DNA from 3 places in the Bacillus sp. CZDM1 genome. Region 3 is predicted to be linked to each of the others. Evidence: riboswitches for the same ligand, from Rfam matches in the RefSeq annotation. Region 3 holds a riboswitch; each other region holds the start of a gene.
What was found. A riboswitch is a leader RNA that binds a small molecule or an ion and turns the genes downstream of it on or off. The one in region 3 is predicted to bind thiamine pyrophosphate.
Positions count from the first base shown of each region.

Region 1: it holds a riboswitch for thiamine pyrophosphate, as region 3 does, so the genes downstream of both, thiC (phosphomethylpyrimidine synthase ThiC) here and thiW (energy coupling factor transporter S component ThiW) in region 3, are expected to answer to the same signal.
Region 2: it holds a riboswitch for thiamine pyrophosphate, as region 3 does, so the genes downstream of both, ACY3XC_RS16725 (YkoF family thiamine/hydroxymethylpyrimidine-binding protein) here and thiW (energy coupling factor transporter S component ThiW) in region 3, are expected to answer to the same signal.

Region 1 covers NZ_JBUESO010000014.1:69,732-80,389, forward strand. Annotated here, with positions in the region: gene bioA (adenosylmethionine--8-amino-7-oxononanoate transaminase) at 1-925, opposite strand, end outside; gene bioD (dethiobiotin synthase) at 922-1,614, opposite strand; TPP riboswitch at 1,824-1,935, shown strand; gene thiC (phosphomethylpyrimidine synthase ThiC) at 2,066-3,841, shown strand; gene ACY3XC_RS23995 (thiamine phosphate synthase) at 3,965-4,549, opposite strand; gene thiH (2-iminoacetate synthase ThiH) at 4,558-5,712, opposite strand; gene ACY3XC_RS24005 (thiazole synthase) at 5,719-6,501, opposite strand; gene thiF (sulfur carrier protein ThiS adenylyltransferase ThiF) at 6,516-7,319, opposite strand; gene thiS (sulfur carrier protein ThiS) at 7,325-7,519, opposite strand; gene ACY3XC_RS24020 (glycoside hydrolase family 16 protein) at 7,919-8,809, shown strand; gene ACY3XC_RS24025 (glycosyltransferase family 2 protein) at 8,933-10,303, shown strand; gene ACY3XC_RS24030 (polysaccharide deacetylase family protein) at 10,308-10,658, shown strand, end outside.
Region 2 covers NZ_JBUESO010000007.1:7,182-17,839, reverse strand. Annotated here, with positions in the region: gene ACY3XC_RS16755 (5'-nucleotidase C-terminal domain-containing protein) at 1-4,149, shown strand, start outside; partial or broken gene ACY3XC_RS16750 (LPXTG cell wall anchor domain-containing protein) at 4,168-4,260, shown strand; gene ACY3XC_RS16745 (SGNH/GDSL hydrolase family protein) at 4,469-5,191, shown strand; gene ACY3XC_RS16740 (penicillin acylase family protein) at 5,247-6,290, opposite strand; gene ACY3XC_RS16735 (penicillin acylase family protein) at 6,287-6,568, opposite strand; gene ACY3XC_RS16730 (penicillin acylase family protein) at 6,565-7,239, opposite strand; TPP riboswitch at 7,540-7,638, shown strand; gene ACY3XC_RS16725 (YkoF family thiamine/hydroxymethylpyrimidine-binding protein) at 7,725-8,327, shown strand; gene ACY3XC_RS16720 (ECF transporter S component) at 8,328-8,909, shown strand; gene ACY3XC_RS16715 (ABC transporter ATP-binding protein) at 8,896-10,512, shown strand; gene ACY3XC_RS16710 (energy-coupling factor transporter transmembrane component T family protein) at 10,499-10,658, shown strand, end outside.
Region 3 covers NZ_JBUESO010000002.1:540,508-551,165, reverse strand. Annotated here, with positions in the region: gene thiM (hydroxyethylthiazole kinase) at 15-824, shown strand; gene thiD (bifunctional hydroxymethylpyrimidine kinase/phosphomethylpyrimidine kinase) at 843-1,649, shown strand; gene thiE (thiamine phosphate synthase) at 1,660-2,319, shown strand; TPP riboswitch at 2,344-2,449, shown strand; gene thiW (energy coupling factor transporter S component ThiW) at 2,530-3,039, shown strand; gene ACY3XC_RS07160 (LuxE/PaaK family acyltransferase) at 3,063-4,148, shown strand; gene ACY3XC_RS07155 (acyl-CoA reductase) at 4,145-5,593, shown strand; gene ACY3XC_RS07150 (ABC transporter ATP-binding protein) at 5,605-6,345, shown strand; gene ACY3XC_RS07145 (ABC transporter permease) at 6,342-7,091, shown strand; gene ACY3XC_RS07140 (ABC transporter substrate-binding protein) at 7,108-8,124, shown strand; gene ACY3XC_RS07135 (3-oxoacyl-ACP reductase) at 8,139-8,909, shown strand; gene ACY3XC_RS07130 (FadR/GntR family transcriptional regulator) at 9,239-9,916, shown strand; gene ACY3XC_RS07125 (trans-sulfuration enzyme family protein) at 9,933-10,658, shown strand, end outside.

The DNA of each region.
Region 1 (10,658 bases), on a different contig from region 3:
CGTAGAAGGCATTAAAAACCTCCTCTGTGGTTAAAACGGCTGAAAGTGGTAAATAACCGCCTGTTATTCCTTTTGATAAACACAAAAAGTCGGGTGAAATTCCTGCTTGCTCACAAGCAAACATCGTTCCCGTTCGACCAAATCCTACTGCCACTTCATCTGCAATCAGGTGCACATCATAGTGCAAACAAAGTTCTTTTAGTTTCTTTAAATAGGAGGGAGGGTACATTTTCATACCTGCCGCTGCTTGTATTAACGGTTCAATAATAATGGCACTTATTTCTTCATGATGTTGAGATAGCTTTTCTTCCATGAATGAGATACAAGGTGTACTGCAGCTTTCGGGGGTCTTGCCAAAAGGACATCTAAAACAGTCAGGTCCTTGTACCCGAATGGTATCTAGTAATAGTGGTCTATAAATCTCGTTATATAGTTCCACTCCTCCAACAGAAAGGGCCCCTAGTGTTTCGCCATGATAGGCATCTGTTAAGGCTAAAAATCGCTTTTTATTTGGTTTGTTTTTTTGCATATGATATTGAAAGCTCATTTTTAAAGCAATTTCTATCGCAGATGATCCGTTATCGGCAAAAAATACTTTCGTTAAACCATCCGGAGTTAGTTGTACTAGTTTTTCAGCAAGCAGAATGGCTGGTTCATGTGTAAAGTTTGCAAAGATTACTTGTTCCAATTGAAAAGCTTGATTGGCTAAAGCTTTGCTAATTCGCTCATTGGCATGTCCGAATAAATTTACCCACCAGGAAGAAACCGCATCTAAATACCTTTTTTCATTTTCATCATACAAGTAAATCCCTTTCCCGCTTTTAATGACAATGGGCGGAAGGTCTTCATAATCCTTCATTTGTGAACAAGGGTGCCAAACATGATTTAAATCTCTCTTTTGTAAGTTTGAAAGTATAGAAGTCATATACTGGATAACCTTTCAAGAAACTCGGTATTTGGTAGTTGAATATTTTTTAAATCAGAAAGAACGTCTAACTTGGGTATGACGAGAGTTGGCAGGTCTGTATTTTGTTGTATCGTCCTGATGTTATTTTTCTCAAGCTCAGTCCCTTTATCCCCATTAAATACGATCCCTACAATGGGAATCTCCCATATTTTAAGAGCTTCAAGAGATAGGAATGTATGATTAATCGTCCCTAACTTTGTACGGGTAACCAATACTACAGGTAACTGAGATTGTTTAATAAGCTTGAGGAAATGATAGTTACCTTGTTCGTTCAAAGGCACATATAATCCACCTGCACCTTCACTAATCACATGATCATACATGGTCATTAATTTTGTGATATGCTGCAGAATGACTGCTTCATCGATTACTGCTCCTTCTAACATGGCGGCATAATGGGGAGAGGCAGGCTTTTTAAAAGAATAACTATTCAAATGTTCCTCGACTAAAACTTCTTCACTGAATGACTTATAAAATTCCGTGTCACCATAAAAATGCTTAGTATTTTCTACCATGATTCCAGTTTGAATGGGCTTGTAGGGTATGGCTGTCACTCCTTTCGTTTGAAAATACCGCATGAAGTAAGCGGTTACCAATGTTTTTCCTACATCTGTATCTGTACCCACAATCCAAAAATGATTTGTCATAAGATTCACCCCTATATGTTAACCAATATAGAAAATAGGTTAACATATGAAAAGTGAGCCTGTAAATGATTTTGTGTCCTGGGGGACGGTTCTGATGGCTTTTTTCCTCTTTGGGATTTTTCGTTACTAAAAAAGAATAAGAAAAATTTCACTTCCATCATTTAGAAACATGTGGTAATCTTTACTAGAAAGTTGAATATCGTGTTCTAGTAGTCTACTAGGGGGGTCCAATGGCTTGGACTGAGAGAAGAAGGCAAATTTCTTCGACCCTTTGAACCTGATCTGGGTGATACCAGCGTAGGGAAGTAGTGTCAAAGTTATGTGCTTCATTGTACAGGTTTTGGCTACTTTTTTATGGCAGTTTCAGGTTCTGAATTTCATTCAGGGCCTTTTTTATTGTCTAAAACTACGTTGTAACTCTTCATCCGCACACAAAAAAGGAGGAAGTTACATGCAAAAGCAAGAAGAAATGAAAATGGATTTAAAATCACAGTTTACAGGAAGTAAAAAGGTATATGTACAAGGATCTAGGCCTGATATTCAGGTGCCGATGCGAGAAATTTGCTTAGGTTCTACCGTTAATACCTTTGGTGAGGAAGAAAACGAACCAGTACGAGTGTACGACACAAGTGGTCCTTATACGGACTCAACCTACACCGTTGATATTAGAAAAGGGCTGCCTGCAGTCCGTAAGACTTGGATAGAAGAACGTAAAGATGTAGAAAGCTATGAGGGCAGAGATATTAGGCCAGAAGATAATGGCTTCAGTGCTGAAGATCCACGTGCAAACTTAGAATGGTTTCCGAATGTTAACAAAAGCCCATTACGTGCAAAAAAAGGCCGCAATGTAACACAAATGCACTATGCGAGAAAGGGTATGATCACTCAGGAGATGGAGTATATTGCCATTCGTGAGAAAATGGATCCTTCTTTTGTACGAGATGAGGTGGCAAAAGGGAGAGCAATTATTCCAGCAAATATAAATCATCCAGAATGTGAGCCCATGATTATCGGGCGGAATTTCCATGTGAAAATAAATGCGAATATCGGAAATTCTGCCGTATCTTCTTCTATTGAGCAAGAGGTTGAAAAAATGACTTGGGCAACTCGCTGGGGTACTGATACGATAATGGATTTATCTACAGGGAAAAATATCCATACGACAAGGGAATGGATTATTAGAAATTCACCAGTACCAGTGGGAACCGTGCCCATTTATCAAGCACTTGAAAAGGTAAATGGGGTGGCAGAGGACTTAACCTGGGATGTGTACCGCGATACATTAATTGAGCAGGCAGAACAAGGTGTTGATTACTTCACGATTCACGCAGGGGTGTTATTGCGCTATATTCCAATGACCGCAAAGCGTACTACAGGTATTGTCTCACGTGGTGGTTCCATCCTTGCTCAATGGTGCTTAGCTCACCATAAGGAAAACTTCTTGTATACACATTTTGAAGAAATATGTGAGATTTTAAAAGAGTATGATATATCTGTTTCTCTTGGGGACGGCCTAAGACCTGGGTCCATTGCGGATGCAAATGACGAAGCGCAGTTTGCTGAGCTTGAAACATTAGGGGAATTAACAGATATTGCGTGGAAGCATGATGTACAGGTAATGATTGAAGGCCCAGGACATGTCCCTATGCATATGATAAAAGAAAATGTGGATAAGCAGATGGAAATTTGTAAAGAAGCACCCTTTTATACATTAGGTCCATTAACGACAGATATTGCTCCTGGATACGATCATATTACATCGGCAATTGGTGCAGCCATGATTGGCTGGTTCGGTACAGCCATGCTGTGTTACGTAACGCCGAAGGAGCATCTGGGATTACCCAACAAGGATGATGTACGTGAAGGGGTGATTACCTATAAAATTGCTGCACACGCTGCTGATTTAGCAAAGGGTCATCCTGGGGCACAGATCCGTGATAATGCCTTATCGAAGGCACGCTTTGAATTCCGTTGGAACGACCAATTTAATTTATCACTTGATCCAGAAAGGGCACGAGAGTACCACGATGAGACGCTTCCAGCTGAAGGAGCTAAAACAGCACATTTCTGTTCGATGTGCGGTCCGAAGTTCTGCTCCATGAGAATTTCCCATGACATTCGAAATATGGCGAATGAAAAGGGTGATTCCGAAGAACGTTTAATTGCTGAAGGTATGAAGGAAAAAGCGAAGGAATTTGTCAAGGATGGATCGAAAATCTATCGATAAATGTACCTTGGGGATGGTTCTTGAGGTCACGTTCAAATATGTCCAGGAGAAACGTCCCCATGGTCCCAACGGGTATTAGGGTTTCCAAAGAAAGCACTTGAATTCAAGTGCTTTCTTTTATTTTCAAATGCTAAAATGCTTTGCCAGTTCAACAGGATGAGGACTGGTCATTGCTTCAGACATAATACAAAAACCCGCCGCACCTGCTGCTCGTATTTCTTTAACGTGGGTTCTTTTGATTCCGCCAATGGCGTATACCGGAATACTGACCGAATCGCATACCCCTTTCAGGAAGGGGAGTCCTCTCGGAGGCACTCCCTTTTTACTATCTGTTGAAAAAATATGACCCGCAATTAAAATGTCAGCACCTAAGGATACAGCCTCTTTTGCTTCCTCTACTGAATGGACAGATGCACCAATCACGCTAAATGAACACAAATCACGTTGGTATTTTCTTAAATTTGACATGGATAAATGAATATTGGTTAGTCCCAATTCAGCTGCTGCAGAAATATTTTGATTGATGATCAATGGGACATCGTGATACTGACAAATTTCGTTTATTTGAAAGGCTAAAGCTTCAAATTCATGAAGCTCTAAGTCTTTTTCCCTTAGCATGATGGCATGAGGCTTTCCCTTTGCTAATTGCTGAATTCTCTCGAGAAAATTCTCCTGACAAAGCCTTCGATTGGTAATATAAATGAGCATGGGTTCACCTAAACCCTTATATAGTCTGTATAGACCGGCTGCAGACCTTTCTGGACAATCATGTCGTGAACTTCCTTAACGGTTCTTTCATCAGAAATTTCAAACTGCTGGTCGCCTTTTTGTTCTTCTACATGACCGCCCACGCCAACATTCACACCTGCCGACATTTTCGTCGCCACCATGCCGGCAGTATGGTCACGGAATCCCGGTCTTTCCCGGGTGGAAATCGTAATTCCCGCAAATGGCATAAACAGGCGGTAAGCCAGCATCACTTGTAAAAGCTGTTTTTCGTGGACGTCCTTTGAATTATTATCCGCATTGTTAATGTATGGACGTAACCGTGGAACGGAGAAGCCGATTTCAGCATGCGGATATTTTTGTTGAATTAATTTTGCGTGCAATCCAGCCGCGAAGGCATCTTTACGAAAATCATCTAATCCTAGCAATGCCCCGAAAGAAACCCCGCGCATTCCTCCTAATAAAGCCCGCTCCTGTGCATGAAAACGGTAGGGGAAAATTCGTTTCGATCCCCATAAATGAACCTGCTCATATTTATCGGGATTATAGGTTTCCTGATAAACGGACACAAAATCAGCGCCGCATTCCCTTAGAAACGCGTATTCGTCTACGTTTAGAGGATAGATTTCAATTCCAACCGTTTTAAAATACTTGACTGCCAGTTTAATCATTTTCCCGATATACTCAACATCTGATTTATACCGGGATTCACCGGTAAGGAGTAAAATCTCTTCTAAACCTGTAGCAGCAATCGCTTTTAATTCATCCTCTGCCTCATTGGGGTTTAGAACGGCACGCTGAATTTTATTGGTTGCTTTAAACCCGCAATAGACACATTCATTTTCACAATAATTCGCAATATATAAAGGTGTAAAAAGGGTGATGCTGTTCCCGAAGTGCTTCTTTGTTTTCTCCATGCCTTTTTGAGCCATCTCTTCTAAATATGGCAGCGCGGCAGGGGAAAGAATGACTCCAAAGTCCTCCAAAGTTAAATGCTCCTTGCTTAAGGCTCTCTCAACATCATGTCCTGTGTAAAGATTATAATTATATTTTTCTACCGTTTTTAACACCATGTCCATTAAATCAGATTGTATGATTTCCATACCTTCCTGATACTGCATATGATCAACTTTTTTTCTTCCCATCTCGTATTAATCCTCCAAAAATCCTGTTAATGGACTAGATGCTTCCGCTTTATAATCAAGTACTCTTCCTAAACCGGCTAAATAGGCTTCACGGCCAGCTATTATCGCGTGTTTAAAAGCACTTGCCATCATGGATACATTGTTTGCTGTCGCAACGGCCGTATTACACATGACCGCCGCAGCCCCCATTTCCATTGCTTCACATGCTTGAGACGGGCGTCCGATACCGGCATCGACAATAATAGGTAAGTCGATTTCATCAACTAAAATCTGAATGAACTCCTTTGTACATAGGCCTTTGTTGCTTCCAATCGGAGCACCTAAAGGCATGACCGCACTAGCCCCTGCATGGACGAGGGCTCTTGCCGCATATAGATCCGGGTACATATAAGGCATCACAATAAATCCTTCTTTGGCCAGCAATTCGGTTGCTTTAACCGTTTCTTGATTATCAGGCAGTAAGTATTTCGAATCAGAAATTACTTCCAATTTGATAAAATCCCCGCAGCCGAGTTCCCTTGAAAGACGGGCGATTCTTACAGCTTCCTCTGCTGTTCTAGCACCGGAAGTATTCGGAAGCAGCGTAATATTGTTTGGAATATAGTCGACGATATTTTCTTCGCCGCCTGTATTCGCTCTTCTTAGGGCGAGAGTGACAATTTCAACTTCTCCATATTCAATAACGGCTTTCATAAAATCGAGTGAAAATTTACCTGACCCCAGAATAAAACGAGATTGAAACGCGTGTCCGCCAATCGTTAATTGATCTTTTACTAATGTCTCTTTCATGTTAAAAATCCTCCTTATACTTCTTCTTGTCCTAATAATAATCGTAGAATCATATTCGCTTGATGGCCGGCGCAAATTTGCACTCTTGGTGCCATTAAACCTCTGCCGATTCTTGCTTCATTTTCTAAATCTCCACAAAGATATAATTGTTTCATCGGCCTCCTTGTCTGGATTAAATTAGAGCTATCATAGCCTGCCATACCGGACCCGGATACGATTTTACAATCGGGGAGCTGCTCCAATGCCGTATTAACCAGCATTGCTTTGGCATTCGGTTTGTCAAAGGCTTCACAAATGACATCATAGCCTTCAAACAGTTCCTTAACATTTTCCTCTGAAATTCTAGCGATTCTTGTCTCGACTGTAATAAATGGATTAATCTCTTCTATCTGCTCTTTAAGAGCGGTTGTCTTTGGCATTCCTAGATGTCTTATGTAATAGCTTTGCCGGTTAAGATTACTAGGCTCCACAATATCAAAATCAACTAGGAACAGATGGCCAACGCCAATTCTCGCCAGCATGATTGCAATATTAGATCCAAGACCGCCTAACCCTGCGATGGCCACTTTTCCTTCTTTTACCTTCTGGTGGACGTATGGAGTATGCCTCGCCATCATCAAGCTTTCTAATTCTTCTTCTTCTGGCATGATGCCTTTTCGAATAATAGAGAGAATATCATGTTCATCTAAGGGTGAATCATGTTCAATTTGAAATCCGTTTAAAATAACAATATCATCAGGATTTCCTATACTTTCTCTTACTTGGAAGGCCGTCTGAAAAGTTGTTTCCTGTTTCTTGCCATTGATGATTATTTTCATGATGGTCAACCTCCTCCAACAAATCTAACAATTTCTAAAGTATCCTCTTCTTTAAGAATTAAATTCTTATATTCTGCTTTAGGAACAATCTTTCTATTGCATTCAACTGCAACTTTTGTTAAATCAAAGTTTTTTAATGTTAAATATTCATATAAAGTTTGATCCTTCTCTACTGGTTCAATAGTCCCATTTACCTTCACTTTTTCCACTTCCTTTCTCAATTTTTCACAAAAAAAAGCACAAAAAAGGTAACACCCTTTCGGTGGTGCTCCCCATTTTGTGCTTCGTTTTATTAAATATTTAACAGAATTATATAATAACTTTGTAACTAAGTCTATAAGAGATTTGAAAAAGTTTCAATGGGGAGGGTTCTTGTGGTCTGCGTAAACCATAAAAGACCATGAGAACCGTCCCCAAGGTACACTTTCCCTAGGGGACATGAATATTCTCCTTACCGACATCATATATATTACCAACTTCTATAAAATCCAAAATATTGGCTTTTAGTTAACTTTTGTATTATATTATAAATAAGTAGTTCTTTATTTAGAACGAGTAGTGCGTTAAAACAATCAAAATTTGGAGAAAGAAGTCGATTTATGAAAAAATTTTATAAATTTCTTTTTATCCTTTTATCGCTTTCGATTTTATCCCTACTATATTTCCATTACCTTACATCTACAAAAGAAGACATAACCATTCAACCTCATGAAGATCCGATTACTCAAGATATTATACAAACAAATCTGCCAAGGGATGATGAAGGTGATTGTGTGGAAGACGCTATTTACAAAGAAACGAATGCTAATCTAAATGGGTGGGTTTTAATTTGGCAGGATGAATTTGAAAGTAACTGCCTGGATTCCAGCAAGTGGAATATAGAAGACTGGGCAGCTGAGAAAAATAATGAACTCCAATACTATTCTCCCAATAATGTAAAGGTTGAGGATGGCGTGTTAAAGTTAATCAGCAAAAAGGAACAATTTAAAGGGAAGGATTACACATCAGGGGCAGTACATACCCAAGGAAAATTTAATTTTTTATATGGAAAAGCAGAAATGAGGGCTAAGGTTCCTGCTGGACAAGGGATGTTTCCAGCTTTTTGGATGATGACAGATAAGGAAAATACATGGCTTCCAGAAATCGATATTTTGGAAATGCTTGGTCACCAGCCGGATCAAGTTTGGATGGTTTCACATTGGTTAGGTGAGGATGGAAAGTTAAAAAGTGTTTCTGACACCTTTAAAGGTCCAGACTTCTCCAAAGATTTTCATACTTTTGGTATCGAATGGACTCCAGCTTCGATTACGTGGTTTATCGACGGTATGGAGAGATTCACAATAAGCAGGAACATTCCAAGTGAAGAAATGTATTTATATCTAAATACGGCGGTTGGGGGTAATTGGCCAGGGGCTCCAGACCAAACGACGGTATTTCCTGTCAGTTTTGAAATAGACTATGTAAGGGTTTATCAGGGAAATGGAGAGTGAGGGTAATTTTTTTTGGACCGCTTGTTCGTTTTTTCGAACAAAATGTGAATTAAAGCACAAAAAATTCCCGGACTCTTTATTATCCTTCACAAAATCCTTTCATGAAGGTTGGAGGAAGGTTCTATGATGTTAATGATCACAATGACTCTATTCTGCCTTTTTATCGTATTCCATCTCCTCTATATTTTTATTCCCCTTTATACTAGCAGAGCGCAAAAGAGAGATTATCCAACAAAGGAGAAGGGAATTAGCATCTTGATTCCTGCCTATAACGAGACACTTGTCATTGAAAACTGTCTGATGGGTATTCTCAATGTGAATTATACCGATTTAGAGATTCTGTTTATCAATGATGGCTCCACCGATGACACACTTGATACTTTCGACAAACACCTTAAGCTTGCTAAAACCTCAAGGCTTAAAGAGGGGGTGCTGAAACATGAAGAAGTAAGGGAAGTTTACCAGTCGCAAATCTATCCTTATATTTGGGTGATTGATAAAGAAAACGGTGGAAAGGCTGATGCCCTTAATACCGGAATAAATTTCGCCAAGAATGAAATACTGATTACCTTAGACGCCGACAGCATTCTCGAGCCCAACTCATTAAATGAAATGAACCTAACATTTACAGATGACTCTGTTGTAGCTGCAGGTGGATTGGTTAATATCGTGCAAGGATTTAAACGTACTGAACAGAAGTTATTCCCTTGTTTTAAACTGCCTGGCCTGATTCGCTATCAAGTCGTTCAATATTTGAGCGCGTTTTATTTACATAAAACCACCCAATCAAGGATTGGGTCGATTACGGTCATCGCTGGGGCGTTCGGTGCTTTTCGAAGAAGTATTCTGATTCAAGCAAAAGGCTACAGAAAAACAGTTGGTGAGGATATGGATATTACACTAAGGATCCAAGAATTAATCGGGACAGTTTTGAAAGGAAAAAGGATTGTGTTTGTACCTGAAGCGGTTTGTTATACGGAATGTCCTGCAAGTTTTAAGAATTTATTCAGACAGCGAATACGCTGGCAAAAAGCTTTTGTAGACTGCGTCATTACCTACCGCAAGTCATTTTTTCGAAAAATGAATTTCAGGGTATCAACCTATTTATTAGTAGATTCTTTTTTACTCGGAACAGTGTCTGCCTATCCAACACTGATGGTTCCCATTATCGTTATTGCCACCATGAACCATCTGAAATTATCTATCATTCTCTTAATCATGTCGATCGTGTTAGCCATTATGCAGGATATTGCTACGTTAATAGTTTCTAGAAGATTCGGACATCATTATAGTTTGAGAGAATATATTTCGGTGCTTTTATTTCTTCCGATTGAAGTCATATTCTATCGAGTGACAGGATTACTTTTTGTTACGATTGGAACCATCCTCTATTTCTTTGATAAAGATGGATGGAACCGTTCAGAGCGGATTGGACAGCCAATTATGCTTGATATGGGGGTAAAAGCAGGCGTTAAAGATACACTCGGGGGGTAATGAAATGAAAAAATACACCATCTCCAATCTCTTGTTTACCGTTTTTTTCTTAGCTATTTTCAGCCCTCTTTGTTATTTACTTTACGATTATGTTCTCAATTTCGCTCTGCCGCCTGTGGCAGCCAAACAGTCATTACGTGATATGAACACAGATCCGATCTCTGTTAATCGTGATTTTCCTATTGTCGAGGAGTATGCCGACAAAGTGCCCGTCCTCATGTATCACCAAGTTATTCCGGAGAGTCAATTAAAAAAACACCATTTTACTGAAGATGGTGATATCAATGAAATGGTTGTGACGCTTGAGGAGTTTACCAAGCAAATGAACTATTTGAAGGAGGAAAATTATACGGTT
Region 2 (10,658 bases), on a different contig from region 3:
TTAGTAAAAAAATATAAAGAAGGCGATCTAGTTCATATTATTGGACTTGGTTCTATAGTTGATACAGAATTCAATTTAAAAACAACTGGTCTAGATAGCTATGATCTAGTTAACAAACCAGCAGTTTATACTACAATGGATCAAGGTGTTGTATCAACTGGTACGAAGATTGAATTAAAATCTGGCCTTGAAGGTGCTGAAATCTATTACACAACAGATTGCACAACTCCAACTGCAGCAAGCACAAAGTATGTTGAACCAATTGCATTGGAAACTGGTGAAACAACCATTAAAGCGATTGCAGTTGTAAACGGAACTGTAAGTGAGGTATTTAGTTTTACGTATAAAATTTTATATACACAAGGTATTGCCATCCATGATATCCAAGGTAAAGGACATGTTTCCGAATATAACGGAGCTTCCGTTCAAGGGATTACAGGGGTTGTAACTCACAAATTTAATAGCAATAGCTTTGTTATGCAAGAAATTGCGAATGTAGACAATGACAATGCAACATCAGAAGCAATTGAAGTGTCTAAAACAGCTAACGGAGTGAATGTTGGTGATACAGTAACGGTTGACGGGAAAGTTACAGAAAATAGCGGCGGTGCGAACTTGTCTACAACTAGAATTACTGCAACTACAGTTACAAAAACAGGTACAGCTGAATTGCCAGCATCACTTGAAGTTGGCAAGGATATAATGCCTCCGAACAAGGTCATTGATAATGATCAAATGCAGTCATTTGATCCAGCGGAAGATGGTATTGATTTCTGGGAATCTGTTGAGTATATGCGCGTATCATTCCCGAATGCCCTTGTAGTTGGACCTCCGTATTCTAACGATGTACCAATTGTCGTTGAAAGTACTACAAACAATCAATTGAATGTTTTGGGCGGAATGAATATCGCAAAAGACGATTACAATCCTGAGAAGATTTTCCTTGATAATGTTGGTTCTGATTTCCGTTCTGGTGATAAGTTTGATGGTACTGTTGAAGGTATCGTAACTTATTCTTCTAACGGCTATCAAGTAGCCACTGATAAGACCAAATTGCCTGCTCTAATAAAAGCAGATTTAAAACAAGAAGTTACGCATATTGTACCTGCAAAAGAAAAATTAACTGTTGCATCTTACAATGTTGAAAACTTCTCAAATAATACAGCAAACACACCAGATGTTAAGGTTGCAAAAATCGCAAAGACGTTTGTAGAAAATATGAAATCTCCTGACATTATTACACTTGTAGAAGTTCAGGATAATGATGGAGAAACCAATTCAGGAAATACAGATGCAACAGAAAGTTATAATCGGTTAATTGAGGCGATCAAGGTTGCAGGCGGCCCAACATATCAATGGACAGATGTTGCACCTATAAACAATACAAACGGTGGTGCCCCTGGTGGTAATATTCGTGTTGGATACCTTTATAATCCAGAACGTGTTACATTGGTTAAAGGAACAAAAGGTGAAGCAACTCAAGCAAACGGATGGACTGAAAATGGTAACTTAAAACTTAACCCAGGCGTAATCAATCCTGATATATTCGCCGGAACGCGTAAACCTATCGCTGCAGAATTCGAGTTCCAAGGTCAACGTGTCGTTGTGATTGGTAATCACTTGAACTCTAAGGGTGGAGATGAATCTCTATGGGGATCGAGCCAGCCGCCTAAATTAAACTCAGAAGTTCAACGTCTAAAATTGGCCCAGGAAATTAACAGCTTTATTAAAGCAGGTCTTGCACAAAATCCTGCTCTGAATGTAGTTGTTGCTGGAGATATGAATGATTTTGAATTCACACCAGTTCTTGAAACACTTAAGGGCGGTGTTTTAACAAATATGGTTGATAAAGTTCCTGCTAAAGACCGTTTCTCTTACTTCTTCCAAGGTAACAACCAAGTATTAGACCATATTCTAGTTTCAAATAATCTCGTACCAAACACTGCAGTTGATATGATTCATATTAATGCTAATTTCACGGAAGCACAGGGACAAGCATCAGACCATGACCCTGTATTAGTTCAAGTTGATTTCCCTGATTTATCAATTATTCATACGAATGATACACACGCAGCTTTAGAAAACATGCCTAGAACCGTAACAGCTGTGAAGGATGTAAGAGGTACAAATCCTGGAGCACTTCTTCTTCATGCTGGGGATGCATTTACTGGAACATTGTTCTTCAATGAATTCCAAGGAAAAGCAGACTTAGATATGATGAACCTGATGAAATTTGATGCGATGACCTTTGGTAACCACGAATTTGACTTAGGTTCTTCTGCTCAAGGACATCAAAAATTGGTTGACTTTATTAAGGGAGCTAATTTCCCATTTGTAAGTGCAAATGTTGACTTTTCAAAAGATGCAAAATTCGATGGGGTATTCAATGATTCAATTGTGACAGATATTGAAAATGGTCAAATCTACAATGGAATCATTAAAGAAGTAAATGGTGAAAAAGTCGGTATTTTCGGTTTAACAACGGAAGAGACAGCAGATATCTCAAGTCCAGGTACTGTTGAATTTCAAAATTATATTGATGAAGCGAAAAAAGCAGTGGAAGCACTAGAAGGACAAGGTATTGAGCGTATTGTTGCATTAACTCATATTGGTTATGACGACAATGTAGCTATCGATAATGACTTGATCCTTGCAGAACAGGTAGAAGGCATTGACGTGATTGTGGGCGGACATAGCCATACAACATTAACAAAACCAGTTGTTGTTGCCAAAGATACAACTCCTACTGTGATCGTTCAAACAGGTAACTCAAACAGCAATCTTGGTGTATTAAATGTTGAGTTTGATGATAATGGTGTTGTAGATGCTCATAATGGTAAACTAATTGCAATCGATCCAAAAGTTATAGCTGCTGATTCTGAAGCAGTGGAAGTATTAAAACCATATCAAGATCGAGTAACTTTAGTATCTAGTACAGAAATTGGTGTAACTACTCCAATAACATTGGAATCTCCTCGTACGAATGGTGACAATACTAAACCAAGTGTACGTAAAAATGAAACAATTCTAGGTAACTTAATTACAGATGGAATGCTGAAGAAGGCAAAATCATTCACTGGTAAGAATGTAATCATGGCATTACAAAATGGTGGCGGTATCCGTGCCTCAATCCCAGAAGGACCAATCACGGTTGGTGAGGTAATCACAGTACTTCCATTTAACAATACTCTTGCAACAATGGAAGTAACAGGTGCTGAGTTAAAAGCGGCATTTGAAATTTCTCTTTCTCAATACCCAGCAGAAAATGGCGGATTCCTACATGTAGCCGGTGGTAAAGTCGTTTATGATATGTCAAAACCATCTAAACAACGTATTGTTTCTGTATCTTATCTAAATGAAGCTGGTAAGTATGTAGAAGTTCAAGATAGTGAAAAGTACATTATTGCAACTAACGCATTTACAGCAAAAGGTGGAGACGGTTATGATGTCTTCGCAAAAGCTTATGCTGAGGGACGTGTAACTGACCTTGGTCTTTCAGATTGGGAAAACTTACGAGACCATTTAGTAAGTATTGGAAGCGAAGGAATTCCAACTGAAATCGAAGGTCGAATTGTTGATGTGAAAGATGTAGAACCAGTAGAAATTAAAGTTCCAGTAATTAAAAAAGGGAACAAGTATACAATAAGTGAAAATGCACTTGAAAAACTTGAAGATAAAACAGTAGTTATTGTTGAAGTTGATAATAAAACAAAGGCAACTTTAACACTTACTAAAGCACAAATTCAAGCTTTAAAAAATGCTAGTGCAGTGGTTGTGGTAAGCAATGGAAATATAAATGTACAAATTCCCGCTTCTATGCTGCCAATTGCAGAAAATCTTGATCTTCTTATTAAGAAAAAGCAAGAAAAAGGCGCATTAGCTGCTTATGACTTTACAATTGAAGTCGATGGCAAAGAGTATCATAAGTTCAATGAAAAAGTTAAACTTACGTTTAAGGGTGATCCCGAACAAGTTAAATATCCTGAAAGTGTAAAAGTTTACTATTGGAATGAAGCAAAAAAGAACTGGGAGCTAATCGGCGGGGAATACAATAATGGCGAAATTTCTGCTAATACAGATTACTTCGGTACATTCGGTGTATTCGAGGTTACTCCAGATTTTAAAAGGATCCCAACAAAAGGAAATTAAACTTCCGAACACAGCAACAACAACTTTAACAATTTACTTGTAGGATTAATGTTACTTTTAGCTGGTAGTGTTTTATACTTTGTTAAGAGAAGAAATATTACATTAAAATAATATGTAATAAGAAATCTTGAATAGTAGGATTTTCAGAGCTGATCAAATTCATGGAAAGTGAATTTGATCAGCTTTTTATATTTTAATTGAATATTCGACTTATCTATTAGTTCTTTTTGTATAAATATGTAATATTATGAATGTTGTGGACTAGTAATCTCTCTGTTATGATTTATGTGAGCGTTATAAAGAACGGAGGGGTAGTATAATGAGAATTAGTAAGAAGTTTAAGAGTTTATTGTTAGTAGGTGTTTTAGTAGCATCCTTACCGGTTTCCGCGTTGGCAAAAGGTCCTGAGAAAAAAACAATTGACTATGTTGCGTTAGGGGATTCACTAGCGGCAGGAGCTACACCTTTTGGAAAAAAAGATTTTGGATACCCTGATTACCTAGCTAAACGTTTTGAACAATCGCAGTACACGGTTAATTTTGACAATTTTGCTGTAGGTGGGTATAGAACGGAACATGTGTTAAAAGACCTTGAAAAGAATAAAGATAATGTAAGAGAAAGAATTAGTGAGGCCGAGTTCATTACCATTGATATTGGTGGAAATGATTTGCTGCCAGTAGTTAAAAAAGATCCAGCCAATGTACCAGCTACAATTGGCAGTATAGCAGATAATATAGATATAATTTTAGAAACAATTGATGAATTAAATCCTAATGCGAAAGTATATGTAATGGGTTATTTCAATGTCCTGCCATATATGCCAGGTCAAGAAGTTTTATTACCTATATTAGATACCTTTAATGGTGCCATTGAGCATACAGCCATTGTAAATGGTGATACCTTTGTACCTACTGCTAACATCATAGCAAAGGACTACCCAACTTATCTGCCAAACCCAGCTGATATTCATCTTAGTTTAGAAGGATATCAAGCAGTAGCAAAGGAATTTTGGAAATACATTGATAAGAGTAAAAATAAATAGAGATAGACAATTGAATTACAAAGCCCCCTTCGGAATGTTGTGAAGGGGGCTAACATTATTTTTTATTCGATTTTAAAATGTCTAATACCATCGGTTTATATTCCCAGTTGGCAAATAATAATCTTTGGTCATCGAAGTGTGGTGAAAACGGGTTGCCGCTTTGACCCGGAGGCATGATGTTAACGCTTTTCGTATTGGATTTTGAAAACTCAACGATTTGGTTATAGGTGCCTCGGTTCATATTAGGGATTGGGGCAACTCCTATTGCACCAAGCTGCTGAAAGTTGATTTTTGAAATAGGTGTCCGCCAATCCTCCAAGTTTTTACCTTGTACAGCATGCTCAAGGCTGTTTAGAACAATTTGGTATAGGTCTAAGTCACCAAGGAATGCATACTTGGTCTTAAGATCTTCCTTATTAGCATTGAGGACATGGTATAGTAAATCATTCGAGTTCCCGCCGATTCCATTCAATTGGATAAATACAGTCGATTTCACATTATCGAACCAGCTGCGGAAGATCGTCAGCCCCGGGTCATCGTATAGCCCATCATTATTTTCATCCCATTGATACATGTTCCAATTTGCTAAGATGTCCGCTGCATTCTTTACGTCCTCCGGAAGTTCCTGGTCATTGTTTATTTTTGATAAAAGTAAATCTTTAAAGAAATAGGCATTTAATTCGATGTGCCCGGCCCTTTTGTTAATTTCCTCCATATCCGACCATGATACTTTATTAAGCGAGTCAAGCTGGTCAAGGATAAATCCAACGCGATGGGTTGGTCCAAATAAAGATTCCGTATACTCCCATTCGGCACTAGGCTTATTGTTCCAGTTTGCCACATATCCTTGAGCAGGATTAATGGCTTGTGTATTAGATTCAAAAGGAGCAATTCCCTGCCAGTCCTGTGAACCATCCCCGAGCATTGGGAGGCGGTTATCTGTTTCTTCGGCTCGTAATGCATTTTGTCCTGTAATCCAGTAACCGAAGTTACCTTGCTGGTCAGAATATAAGAAGTTATGGGAGGTTGGAATTTTTTTAGCGGCCTCTTCAAATTGTTTGATATTGCTTGCTCTGTTAAAGTCGTAGAAGCCAATCATTGCTTCGATTTCCTGGCCCAGTGAGCACGTTTCTGGGTGTAGGCTGTTTGAGTATCTTTATGAACTACAGGACCGTAGATGCTTCGGTATATAGGATAGTCAATTACAGTTCCACCAGCAACTTTTATTGTTTCGATCCGAACTTCAAAATTGACCCATTTTCCTTTATGCCAATATTGTTCAGGATTCGCAGGATTAATTTTTAAAACAAAGGTGTCGATTTGATCCCCCATTCCAGTTGTAGTGGTCCAGGCAAAGTCATTCCCACGTCCGATCAAAGGAATTGGTCAGCGCCAGCAAAGGCCATTCCCACTGAATTGTAGCCCGCGCCATGAATGCTTACTTCGTGGGAAATCTGTGGAGCAGAAAAGCCCATTTGTGGTCCGCCAAGTAACAGGGTACCACCTGATGCACTTCGTGAGGGACTGACAACCCAGGCGTTACTGCCCCCTTTGTGAGGGAAACCAAACGCTTTTTCAATATCCAGTTTCATTTGCTGTTCCTGTTCTAGTTGCTTCGCCACTGCCTCACTGTTCGGGAAGTTTGTTGTATCTAGCTTACTAGCCTTTTTAACACCTTTATCTGTAGTGGTGTGAAGAGAGACAAGGGCGCTTGGGTCGTTCTTTAAATTAATGGTTTCGAATGCTTTCAACCCTTGTTCTAGGCCAAATTTCGACTGTAACTTGATTAATTGATTAGCCTTTCCAAGTTCTCCGCCCCCGCTCTCTCCAAATCTCCGCACCATTAACTGTTGGACTTTAAGAGAATCGACAATGGTCCATTTTGTTGGTTTTTGCCCCTGGAATTCTGGTGGCAGTGCAGCAGCTGGTGTGGTTTCTATGTAATGGTTGATTCCATCAATATAACCCTGTAATCCGCGCTTTACATAATTAGGAAGACGTTCAAATTGTGCAAGGGCTTCCTCATCCGTGTATCCGTCACGGCGTATTATAAACTAGCAGCAATGAAAGTTGTGGATAAAACCGACAAAAAACGTTTCCCTTTCAAAAAATCCCCTCCTAATAATAGATACATGTTCACTATAACGCATGTTTTATGTGAAAAATGTAATTTTATGAAAGGGTTTGCATTGCAAAGAATATAGAATTTCGACAGGAAAAACAAGATACGACACTGTCCGCCTGAGGTGGACAGTGTCCACGAGCGGTGACAGGCACCGCAAAACAACTTCCTTTACAAGATGGAAAATTTATCATAAGATTAAGCCAACATTTAAAATTGCATACGGTTTTTGCACTAGGGGAGCTTTTTGGCTGAGAGGACGTTTGTCCGACCCTTATGACCCGATCTAGATAATACTAGCGTGGGGAAGTGCAGGAGAAGCTTATCTTGATATTTGGCTACGGATATGATTCGACTGCATTCCCATGGGATGCAGTTTTTTTGTTGCCAAAAATTCAATGGGGGTATTGTATTATGACTAATTTTTGTGGAACAAGTGAAATCACAGGAGCGCGTTTTTCGATTTATCCGATGTCTGATAGCTTCGTAGATATTATTCTATCAGCATTAGAAGAAGTGGATACTTCAAAGGTTTGGATGGAGTCGGACGATGTGAGTACATGTGTAAGAGGCAGATCCGAGCATGTATTTGATGTCGTAAAAGCGATTTTCCTAGAGTCGACAAAAAACGGTGATCATGTTGTGCTGCAAGCCACCTTTTCAAATGGCTGTCCGGGAGATTCTGCAGGCGATGTTTATCTTTCAGAAAACGCTGATCGATTAAATGAGGAAAAATCGCTGCAGATCCAGCAAGAGGTTGCAGTTCAATTTGCGCTATACCCAATGGGTATTCCTACATATATGAATGTGATTATGGATCAGTGTAAACTTGCTCAAGGACAGGGGACTTTTACAAAAGGTGTTCACTATGCCTCAAGACTTGATGGCGATGCAAACAAGGTTTTTAAAACGTTAGAGGATGCTTTCCAGGGCGCGCACGATAGCGATTCTACTCATATTGTGATGACGGTTGTGATGTCTGCGAACAGCCCTTCAAAAAAGGGGGATAAATAAATGCTCGCAAAATGGAAACTCCGTGAGGTTATTGTTTTATCCGTACTAGCCGTTGTTTTTGCTGTCGTCTATTTGTTATTTCTCCAACTGGGGAATGTCCTTTTCGGCCTATTTGGTTTGATTGGCTATGATATTATTTTTGGAATTTGGTTTATCGTTTCGATCATTGCTGCCTATATCATCCGCAAGCCGGGTGCTGCTTTTCTATCAGAAACAGTCGCTGCTACAGTGGAAGTTATGCTTGGAAACGCCGTTGGACCACAGTTGATCATCTCCGGTATGATTCAAGGTTTAGGTGCGGAAGCTGTCTTTGCCGCAACAAGGTGGAAGAATTATTCTACCTGGGTATTGATGGCAGCAGGGATGGGTTCATCCGTATTTAGCTTTGCTTGGGGCTTTTATGTCTCAGGATATGCCGCTCTGTCGCTAGGTTATGTGACTGCGATGTTCTTTTTCCGTCTTGTGAGCGGAGCACTGCTCGCCGGATTACTTGGAAAGTATTTAAGTGAAGGTCTTGCTAGAACAGGAGCCTTAAACAGTTTCCCATTAGGAAAGGAACACAAGCGCAATGTCACCGTATGAGCAGATTAAGGCAGAGGGACTGGGATTCAGCTATGAAGAGGGCGATATTTTTACAGACCTAACCTTTTCGATTGAAAAAAATCAATCCCTGCTGTTATTAGGTCCAAGCGGTTCTGGAAAAAGTACGCTAGCCTATTGTCTCAACAAGTTATATCCAGAAGCAGTGGATGGGGTTATAAAGGGGAGCATCACTTTTGAGAGCAAGAATCTGGATGATTTTAAACCCGGTGAGCTCAACCAAAAAATAGGGATTGTGTTTCAAGACCCAGAAAGTCAATTCTGCATGCTGACCGTTGAGGAGGAAGTAGCGTTTGGCTTGGAGAATTTCCATGTACCACGGGCAGAGATGGAAGCAAAGATTGATCATGCACTAGAATTGGTCGGCTTGCAGGCTGAAAAAAAGACCACCATTCATACCCTCTCTGGAGGGCAAAAGCAGAAGCTGGCGATTGCTTGTGTCTTGGTTCTCCAGCCTGAGGTTATCATCCTTGATGAACCGACGGCTAACCTAGACCCGCTGTCAAGCTCAGACCTGGTAGAGACCATCGCTCGTTTAAAGAAAGAGCGCCCGTTTACTCTGATTGTTGTTGAACATAAGCTTGATGATTGGGTGGAACTGATTGACCGCTGCCTTGTCCTAGATTCTAGCGCGAGGATCCTTTTCGATGGCACGCGTGAACAATGTTTTGGAGAATTTGCTCCTTTTTTAAAAGAGGAAGGCATTTGGCTGCCCAAGGTAGTAGAGGCAGCCATAACAGCAAAGAAGGCTGGCGTGTATAAAGGGGAGCGACTTCCGCTCCGAAATCATGAATTACTTTCAGGACTGAAGGACCCAGTTGCTTTTTTTAAAAAAGAAATCAAAACCATGTCCAAAAGCGAACCTATCCTCGAAGTTAGTGGTCTTTCTGCTCGCGGACACTTGAAAAATGTTAGTCTGACGATTCATAAAGGAGAACTGAGTGCATTGGTTGGCGCTAATGGTTCGGGAAAAACGACGCTATCCAAATGTTTGGCCGGGCTGATTCCACTTTCACAAGGTGAGATTCATTTTCTTGGTGTCCCACTATCTAAGTGGAAGGAAAAGGATTTATTTCAGCTTATGGGCTACGTATTTCAAAATCCTGAGCATCAGTTTATCACTGACAGTGTTTATGAGGAAATTGCCTTTGGTCTGGAGCATCGGAAATCCGCTCTTTCCATCCTTGAAAAAATAGGTTTGGAAAAACACGCAAATGCCCATCCTTTTTCCCTTAGCCAAGGACAGAAGCGTCGATTGAGTGTGGCAACCATGCTCGTTCATGAACAAGAGCTGCTTATCCTGGATGAGCCGACATTTGGGCAGGATGCCAACACGGCATATGAAATCATGAGGGTTCTTGATGAAAAGAAAGGCGCAGTTTTTATGATCACCCATGATATGGAGCTGGTTGACCAATATGCTGATACCGTACATGTATTGGATGAAGGAGAGTTGATCTTCTCCGGGACACCTGAGAGCTTGTGGGAAAAGCATGAAGTTGTAGACAAAGCAAGGCTAAAGCTGCCTTTTAGGAAACAGCAGCTAAATGAAATCGTAAGGAGAGAGATTCATGTTGCTACATGAGGTGAATCCAAGTATAAAAGCATTCGCGGTTGTCATTTCTATTCTTATTTTGTCGGTGTTTTTTGATCCGATTACACCGCTTGTGACGATCCTCTGGTCCATAACGGTCACCTTCCTATTCGGCCGTGTTTCATTTAAAAAATGGC
Region 3 (10,658 bases):
GAGGAGGTACTGCAATGAATAGCAGCGATTTAAGTTTCATTTTACAAAGAGTCAGAGAGGAAAACCCGCTTGTACATAATATTACGAATGTTGTTGTGACAAACTTTACAGCCAATGGGCTCCTTTCCCTTGGGGCATCTCCGGTTATGGCTTATGCTCCAGAAGAGGTAGCGGATATGGTATCTATCGCTCGTGCCCTTGTCCTGAATATCGGGACATTAAACAAGGAAGTGGTCGGCTCGATGATACTCGCCGGAAAAAAAGCAAACGAGCTAGGAATTCCGGTTATCTTTGACCCGGTTGGAGCAGGTGCTACTCGTTTCCGAACGGAAATGGCGCAAAGGATACTCAACGAGGTGAACATCTCTGTATTGCGCGGAAATGCCGCAGAAATTGCCAATGTCCTAGGAGCAAAGACGGAAATCAAGGGCGTAGATGCTAGTGAACAGCAACAAGGAAATAGTCTGGATTTAGCCTTATTGGCTGCAAAAAAGCTGAATACGATTGTCGTGATAACAGGAAAAGAGGATGTACTGACAGACGGCGAGACGACCTATCTGGTTTCTAATGGGCATCCGCTGTTAACAAAAGTGACCGGTACCGGCTGTTTGTTAACCTCTGTCATCGGAGCATTCGCAGCTGTGGAAAGGAATCTTTTACTCGCAGGATTATCTGCGGTTACCTTTTATGGCATTGCTGCGGAAAAAGCAGTAGAAAAGGCGGGTGACTTAGGACCAGGCAGTTTCCAAATCGAATTCTTAAATCAACTCGCACAGGTTTCTTCAGAAGATATTCATCAATTCGCTGCATTTAAAAAGTTATAAGGGATAGGAGTGAGCAAAATGAAAAAGGTATTAACCATTGCGGGTTCAGACAGTGGCGGCGGTGCAGGAATTCAGGCAGATTTAAAGACGTTTCAAGAGCTAGAGGTTTTCGGTATGTCTGCTCTAACAGCTGTAACGGCCCAAAATACGTTAGGGGTCCAAGCTGTCTTTCCGATGACACCTGAGGCAGTCATTCAACAAATACAATCGATTGGGGAAGATATTGGTACGGATGCTCTTAAAACAGGAATGCTGTTTAACGCTGAAATCATTAAAGCTGTTTCAGAAAAAATCAACTACTATAAGTGGAATAATGTAGTGGTGGATCCTGTTATGATTGCGAAGGGCGGCGCGTCGCTGCTACAAATCGAGGCCATTTCGGCCTTGAAACAATATTTGTTACCACTTGCGATGGTGATTACACCGAATATTCCTGAGGCAGAAGTTCTGACCGATCTTTCCATTCGTACCGAGGAAGATAAGAGAGAAGCGGCTCAAAAACTTTATAATCTAGGGGTTAAGAATGTGGTTATCAAAGGCGGGCATGATGAAGACCAGAACGAATCGACTGATTTATTGTTTGATGGAAAGAATTTTACAACGTTTACAAGTACAAGAGTGAAAACAAAGAACACACACGGTACAGGCTGCACTTTCTCAGCGGCTGTCACAGCAGAACTTGCCAAAGGTTTACCTGTTGGTGAAGCGGTTTCGAAGGCGAAGAATTTTATCCAGGCAGCGATTGAAGATCAACTTCAAATTGGTCAGGGTCATGGACCAACCAATCACTGGGCATATCGAAAAAGAAATGAAATGAATAGGTAGGAGAGCAGCCATGATGATTAACAATCAGGAATCCATCAGAGAAGCATTGAAGGTTTACTTTATAATGGGAAGTCCAAATTGCAAAGGCAAACCAGCCCAAGTTTTAAAAGAAGCGATTGAAGGTGGAATTACACTTTTTCAGTTCCGCGAGAAGGGGATTGGTGCGTTAACGGATGCTTCAAAATATGAACTGGCCAAAGAACTGCAGCACATCTGCAAAGAGCACCAAATTCCTTTCATTATTAATGATGATATCGAATTGGCCATTACGTTGAATGCGGACGGAGTGCATATTGGTCAAGAAGATGAAGATGTTGTGAATGTTAGAAAGAAAATTGGCGATAAAATCATTGGTGTTTCCGTCCATAGCTATGAAGAGGCGATGGCCGCATTAGGAGGGGGTGCCGATTATTTTGGAATCGGTCCTGTTTATCCGACGAAAACAAAGGAAGATGCCAAACCCTCAAACGGAACGAAGCTAATCCAAGAATTGCGAATGAAAGAAGTAACCATTCCGATAGTTGGAATTGGCGGAATAACGGCGGAAAATGCCGGGGCTGTTATCAAAGCAGGTGCCGATGGTGTATCGGTTATTACTGCGATCAGCCATGCGGATGGTGTAACAGAAGCGGCTAAAGCCTTAAGGAAAAACGTATTAGAAAGTTTATAGGTAAGTATTTTATTAACCATTACATACCTGCACTGGGGGAGCCGGAATTGGCTGAGATTAGACAGAATCGTCTTAAACCCCTGAACCTGATCTGGATTGCACTAGCGGAGGGAAGTGAAGGATACATGATTACCGCCATTTTGCCGGTAATGGTATATCTATGAACCTGACTTCCCCCATTGATATTAAAAACTTGGAGGGATTTTTTTTATGAGAAAAACACATAAACTCACTTTAACCGCGATGTTGATTGCGATTGGAACACTTTCTAGTAATGTCTTATTTATACCGATTGGCTTCACAAAAGTGTTTCCGATTCAGCATTTCTTGAATGTTTTGTCTGCCGTTCTATTAGGCCCGATTTATGCAGTCGCACAGGCATTAGGTGTCTCAATCTTACGAAATATTATGGGAACTGGATCAATCTTTGCTTTCCCAGGCAGTATGGTTGGTGCCTTATTGGCTGGGCTCCTCTTTATGAAAACCAAAAAGATCTACATGGCATTTTTCGGTGAGGTCATCGGTACGGGCATCATTGGAGCCATGCTAGCCTATCCGATTGCCACACTCCTACTAGGTCAAAACGCAACAGTATTTGGATTTATTCCGTTATTTATTTTTAGCTCGATTGCGGGTGCACTCATTGGCTGGATGATTCTTTCGATCTTCTTAAAGAAGAAGGTTGCCATCTTTACACAAAATGGAACGTCAGTGAAATAATCTACTGGAAAGGAATTACCTATATGGAACAGCAGCAAATCATCAACGATTTACTTTCGATTCTTCAATCAGACTCGCTTGGAGATGAAGATTTTAATCAAATGGCTTTACAGAGCTTTGCCTACCAATATACCAATAACCTTCCATTTCGGAAATTCTGTCAGCAAAAAGGGAAAACCCTTCGCACGGTTAAATCATGGAGGGATATTCCAGCAGTGCCGATTAATGCTTTCAAAGAAGTTCCGCTTAGCTGCATACCACCTGAAGAGGCTGAACGCTTTTTTATGACGAGTGGCACCACAAAAGGCGTAAAAGGGAAGCATTTTCATCCTACGCTCCAAGTATGGAATGCTTCGATGAGACTGAATTTTAAAAAACGTTTTATGTACGGGATGGAGAAATTTCGCATGGGTATTCTGTTCCCAACCGAAGAAGAAATGCCAAACTCTTCATTAGCGCGGTACTTAGCCCTAGCAAAACAGGAGTTTGGAACAGCACAGAGTCAGTATCTATTAACGGAAAATGGGATTAACCTTACTCTGCTCATACAAGAATTGGAGCAGGCGGAGCGATCAGGTGAGCCGTATGCTTTATTAGGAGCGTCGTATAGTTTTGTTCATCTGCTTGAGGAACTAGAAAAACAGGGACGCCATTTTCAATTGCCGCCGGGAAGCAGGGTTTTAGATACAGGTGGATTTAAAAATCAATCAAAAGAATGGGACTTAGATGACTTTTATCATCAGATTTCGAGTTTACTAGGAGTACCTAGGATCGATTGTATCAATATGTATGGCATGACCGAATTAAGTTCACAGCTGTATGATTCAGGAAATGAACACGTTCCTTCAATTAAATCGGGTCCTCATTGGCTGAAAACGAGAATTATTCATCCGTTAACGGGGGAGGAAGTGAGCGAGGGGGAGCGTGGAGTGATCGTGCACTGTGATCTTGCCAACTTCAATTCTGTCACGACGATTTTGACTGAAGACGTAGGAATGAAAGTAAAGGATGGATTTCTTCTCTTAGGCAGAGCGCAGGGAACAGAAGCGAAGGGCTGTTCCATTGCCGTAGAGGAATTTATCCAAGCAGCGAAGGGACCATTGCGATGAGAGAAAGAGTCGGATATCTTCCTGATATCGGGGAAGAAGTGATTGCAACTAAAATTCTCATTTTTAAGGGAAAGAATCAGCAGCTTGAAGTGGAAGCGCCCCTTCTGTCTACCTCTCAAATGCAAAAAGTTGCGAAAAAGGTTAAAAAAGCAAGTGAAGAAGTACTGAAATCGATGACCATCACTGAGATTATTTCGATCATTGACCAGGCTGTCGAAGTCATGCTAGACAGGAATTCACCTTTCAGAAAAAAAGCAGAACAGCTGTTACCGATTGTTACAGGTTACGATGAAGAAATGATCCGACTTGGTTTCACTTCCTTTTTGAAGAAATTTCGAAAGCAGGAGCTGCAGCGTTTCGTTGTCGAGGACTTAGGTAATCCCTTGCTGCTGGATGATTTTCAGCCTCGGGTAAAAAGAGGATTTTCCAAAGCTGTTGGGCCTGATTTAATCCTCCATATTTGGGCTGGAAATGTACCGGCACTCCCGTTGTGGAGTCTGATTTCGGGTTTATTGGTGAAGTCAGGTAACATTGGCAAGGTATCAAGCTCTGAGCCGTTGTTTGCAGGTTGGTTTGCTCAGTTACTGGTCGAAATTGCTCCTCAATTAGCTGATTGCTTCGCCGTTGTTTGGTGGAAGGGAGGAGACGAGGACATAGAAAAGGAGATGTTCGCGTTACCAGATGTAGTGGTCGGTTATGGAAGTAATGATTCATTGGAATCGATGAGTCGAAGAATTCCTGCCTCCACTCGCTTTCTTCCCTTCGGTCATAAAGTGAGTTTTGGAATCATCGGCAGCACAGCCCTTGATTCACGAAAGGCTTTAACGACGGCTCATCATGCAGCATTCGATATCATACAATTTGACCAGCAGGGCTGTTATTCTCCCCATATTTTCTATGTGCAAAAAGGGGGGAATGTCTCACCTGCTGAGTTTGCCCAGTATATGGCTCATGAACTTGAAAGCTTTGAAAAGAGATACCCAAGGCGGACTCTTGCATTAGAAGAAATGACAGCTGTAACGCAATGGCGTAATCAAGAAGAAATAACGGCCTTTACAAGTCCCAATAAAGTAGTCTTTGGGCAAATGGACCATCATTGGACTGTTGTTTATGAAGAGAATGCACCTTTCACTCCCACCTGCTTGAACCGTGCCGTGAAGGTCATTGCTTTTAATGAAATAGAAGAGATTATGACGAGCATCAAGCCCTATCGCCAGTTTCTTCAGACGGTTGGTGTGGCAGCTGCACCGAAAGAACTTTTTCGCTGGGCTCGAGAGTTAGGGAAGTCTGGTGTCACTAGGATCAGTGCATTGGGAAAGATGACTTCTCCTGAGCCAGGCTGGCATCACGACGGCCGTTTTAATTTACTTGATCTTGTTCAAATCGTTGATATTGAGCAGTCAGCAGAAGAGTATGCGGAAAATTTTGCTCCATATATCGATTAGGAGGGTGTGCAATGAGTTTCTTGCGTTTACAGGATGTTCACTACAGCTATGGAAACAAGCACTTGATTGTCGATGCTGTAAATTTAGAGTTAGAAAAAGGCAAGTTTCATAGTTTACTGGGGAAAAGCGGCTGTGGTAAAACGACTTTATTAAAGCTGGCTGCTGGTTTATTGGTCCCTGACAAGGGTTCCATTCAATTACAAGGTATGCCGATCAAGCCTTCAGAAAAAATAGGATTTGTCTTTCAATCCCCAACGCTATTGGAATGGAAAACAGTCATCGAAAATGTCCTTTTACCTGTCTCTCTTAAACGCAAAGTGACAAAAGAGGATGTTGAAGCAGCGGAAACACTTTTAGCGTTAATGGGTCTTTCTAATTATAAAAAGGAATTTCCAACTATGCTCTCTGGCGGGCAGCAGAGTCGTGTTTCCATTGCCAGAGCGCTGATTCAAACCCCGTCCATGCTATATTTGGACGAGCCGTTTTCAGCTCTTGACGCTATTACAAGAGAAGAGCTTCAAAATGATCTCCTGCGGCTTTGTGAACTCCATCAAATGACTGTGTTATTTGTTACTCATGATATTTCAGAAGCGGTCTATTTGTCGGACCGGATTGCGGTGATGGATAAAGGAAGAATTATTTATGATTTGTCAGTCGATTTACAAGGACGTCAAGATGCTGAAATTAGATATTCTCAACCTTTTAATCAATTATGCTTGCAGATTCGTACGGCCATTAGTGGGGGAAAATGATGAAAAAAGTACCGATTTATTCCTGTTTATTATTCATCTTGATTCTATTCATTTGGGAAGGAATTGCTTCGCAAATGAATGAACTGATCCTTCCAGCCCCGTCTGTTGTTGTCACCACGCTTCTAGAAGGATTAAAAAGTGGTTATTATACCCCGCATCTGATTCGAACAAGTCTTGAGATTGTCATAGGATTGTTTCTTGGGAGTTGTTTGGGAATGGTCGCTGGGATTTTGATGGGGGAGGTCGAGTTCCTCCGCAAGCTATTATTTCCCTATGTGATTGCTAGTCAAGCTGTTCCGAAGCTTGCCCTCGCACCACTATTTATTCTTTGGTTTGGTTTTGGGATGACGTCAAAGGTCGTAATCACAGCTTTAATATGTTTTTTCCCGTTAATGGAAAATACCGTCACAGCAATTCAATACACCGATCGACAAAAAATTGAGCTGTTTCGGGTGCTTGGCGCAAACAGATGGCAAATCCTATTTAAACTAAAAATACCGGCTGGATTGCCGAGTATCATTGCTGGTTTTCGTGTTGCAGCTATTCTTGCTGTGGTTGGTGCCGTAGTTGGTGAATTTATCGGCGGCAGTGAGGGATTAGGTGCCTTAATTATCGCTTCACAAGGGATGATGGACACACCCTTGATGTTTTCGGTATTGATATTGGTCACCATCCTTGGAACTTTTCTTTATCAAATCACTTATTTAATCGAACAAAGATTATTGAGATATAAAAAACAATCATAGGAGGGGAGTTTTTCAAATGAAATTAAAAGCAATGATTACTGTCGCAGCCATTATTCCACTATTGATGCTGGTTGGTTGTGCGTCAAAAAATACTGACAAGCAAGCCGCTAAAAAAACACAATTAGATAACGTAACAGTGGCAAGCTGGAGCCAGCCGATTTCAGAACAAACGAATTTGCTTGTTAATGAGGAGAAAGACTTCTTTAAGGATCAGGGGTTGAAGGTTGAATTCATCCCAGGTGCCGGAGGAGGAGACGCGATCAAAAATATACTTTCAGGACAGGCCGATATTGCTTTCACAGATCCAGGGTCGCTCTATTTTGCATTAAATCAAGGGGCAAAATTAAAGGTTATTTACAATATTTATCCGCAAAATGTATTTAATGTTGTTTCTTTAAAGGGAAGCAATATCCTGAAACCAGAGGATCTTAAGGGGAAAAAGATTGGCGTCTACAGCCTTTCAAGCGGGACAAGACAAAATCTGCTTGTGCTGTTAAACCAAGCTGGTCTTTCCGAAAAGGATGTCACGATTGTTGAGACGGGTCTATTGAATTTTGCTCCGCTGATCCAAGGTCAGGTTGATGCTACAGCTGCAACCGACACTGGCTTGGTGACCGCAAAGGAAAAGGGTCTTGTCGATGTAAATGTAATGGAAGTAAAAGATTATCTGAATGTCCCTAGTGATATCTTTGTAGTAACGGAACAAACGTACAACGAGAAAAAGGACCTGCTGAAAAAGTTTGTAGAAGGCTATCAAACGAGTGCAGAGTGGATGATCGACCAGCCAGAGGATGCGGCTGAGTTAGCCGTTAAATATGCCATTGATGGCAAGGATAAAAACCATAATTTAGAAATCATCCAACTACGAAACCAAGCTAGTATATCAGAGGCAACCAGCGTAAGAGGTTTGGGCGCTTTAGAAGCAGAAGTGTTACAGCAGGGTGCTGATACATATAAAACGCTGGGACTAATACAAAAGGATTTACAAATGGCAGATGTGATCGTTGAAGACTTCATCCCTAAACAGAAATAGGAGGCAGGCCGTATATGAGGAAATTTGATCATAAAACCGTCTTGGTAACAGGTTCGAGCAGGGGGATCGGTGCTGCCATCGCTAGAGGTTTTGCCGCAGAAGGAGCAACCGTTATTGTGAATTACCTTCAAAATCAGCAAGCTGCAGAAAAAACCGTTGCCTCCTGCCTTGAGCTTGGCGGTGATGCTTGGGCGATTCAGGCAGATGTAACGTCTGAGTCTGCTGTTAAAGGGATGATGGAGGAAATTGAGCTTGAAGTTGGCAAATTAGATGTAATCGTAAATAATGCCTTTAAACCATATGTGTTTAATCCGGATAAGCGAAAAATGTTCTCGCAACTAAAATGGGATGATTATCAAGAACAAATCGATGGAGCACTAAAGGCTGCCTACTATGTATGCCAGGAAGGTATCCCTTTGATGAAAAAACAAACAAGAGGCAGTATTGTTAATATCGTGACCAACTTGGTGGAACGGCCAATCGTTCCTTATCATGACTATACTACGGCTAAATCAGCATTAATTGGGTTTAGCCGAAATTTAGCAGTTGAATTAGGTGCCTTTGGAATCAGAGTTAATTGTATTGCACCTGGAATCGTGTATCCAACCGATGCAAGCCGTGAAACAAAGGAAGAAGTAAAGGAAATGATCATTGCGCAAACCCCGCTAAGAAGAATCGCTACTCCTAGCGATATCGTTGGTCCCGTACTGTTCTTAGCATCCGAATGGAGTTCATTTATGACAGGACAAACACTGTTTGTCGATGGCGGGTTGGTCATGAGTTAGTGGGATTTTGTGCCTGTCACCAACTCAAGGGTGGGTCTGCACACGCCCAAACAGAAAGGGGGTGATGCTGGATGACAGTTTTAACTAATAATAGACCTTCTGCTCTTCTATATTGAACTGAGTGTCTCTGCCTTATGTATATTACGCTTAACCCTTGCCCCATACAGCAAGGGTTTTTACCTATAATTGGAGCTTTGGCACCAGCAAAGTCTGTCGGATTTTGACCAAAAGATAGAATTGACTTATTTAAATATTCAGAATAAACTTAACCTATCCGATAGGTTGACAGTCATAGAGCATGAAAATCTAATTCTTAGAAGGTGACAGTCATGAAGAGTATTAAAAAGGTGTCAATGCATGAGATGATCGCGGCTGAAATCAAAAGATATATTCGCGAGCATCAATTAAAGAGGGGAGATAAACTTCCTTCCGTAGCCGAATTAACATCTATCCTTGGTGTGAGCCGTTCGAGTATTCGCGAGGGCTTACGGTTCCTTGAAGGCTTTGACATCATTGAAGTTCAAAATGGAAAAGGAATTTTTGTTAAAGATGGTGATGCCTTAAAGATTGAGGCGAAAATCGACGTGGAGCAGGAAAAAAACTCTCTATTACATATAAGTGAGCTGCGAAGAGCACTAGAGGGGAAGGCGGTGGAGTTAGCAGCCATCAGGGCCTCTGAAGCGGAAATTGAAGAAATGGATCGGATACTAACAGAAGTCATTGCCCTAAAGGATGCAGGACTAGACTCATCCGAAGTGGATTGGGAATTTCATAAAGCCATTTATCGGGCGTCACATAACCCGCTATTAGAGAGTGTCGCTGAATCAGTCTCTGACACGTTTAACCGGCTTTGGAGCAAACCTTTTGGTATTGTTCATATTTTTACAGATACGATCCCTTTTCACAGGACCATGTTGGATGGGATTAAGGACAGGGACCCTGCTTATGCGTTACAAGAGTTTAATAAATTTATAGACATAGTGGAAGATACTCTACGAAAAATATAAGAAAGAAGGAATAGGCATGACGACACAGTCCTCAAATGAACATATTGTCACTCATATCGGTGATGAATATGAGCGGTTTCATGGAGCAGTGGTTCCACCCATCTATCAGAATTCGCTGTTTGTATTTGAAAACTTCGAGCAGCTGACAGAAGCGATGAAAGATGAGCAAAGCAGTTATCTGTATTGGCGCGGCACCAATCCAACGGTTGAAATTGTGGAGAAGAAAATGGCTGCGCTGGAAAAAGGGGAGAGGTGTAAGTTGTTTTCTTCAGGGATGGCCGCCATCTCATCAGCGATCTTAACCTTTATACAAGCAGGCGACCATGTTTTGAGTATCAGCAATATATACGGTCCTACAACGAAGTTCTTTACCTATCTTGAAAAATTCGGCATCTCTCACACGAATACCCTCAACACAGACCTCGAGGCAATACAGTCATTGATTCGCCCCAACACCAAAGTAATCTACCTTGAAAGTCCGACGACCATGTCCTTTAAGCTTGTTGATTTGAAGTCAATTGCATCTCTTGCTAAACAGCGTGGGATTAAAACCATTATTGATAATACCTGGGCTACACCTATTTTCCAAAATCCTATTACCTATGGAATTGATATTGTTGTCCATTCTGTTTCGAAGTATTTAGGAGGGCATAGTGACCTTGTTGGCGGCGCCTTAATTACGAGCAAGGAGATCATGGATCATCTTTTTTATCATGAATATCAGCTGTTTGGTGGTGTCATG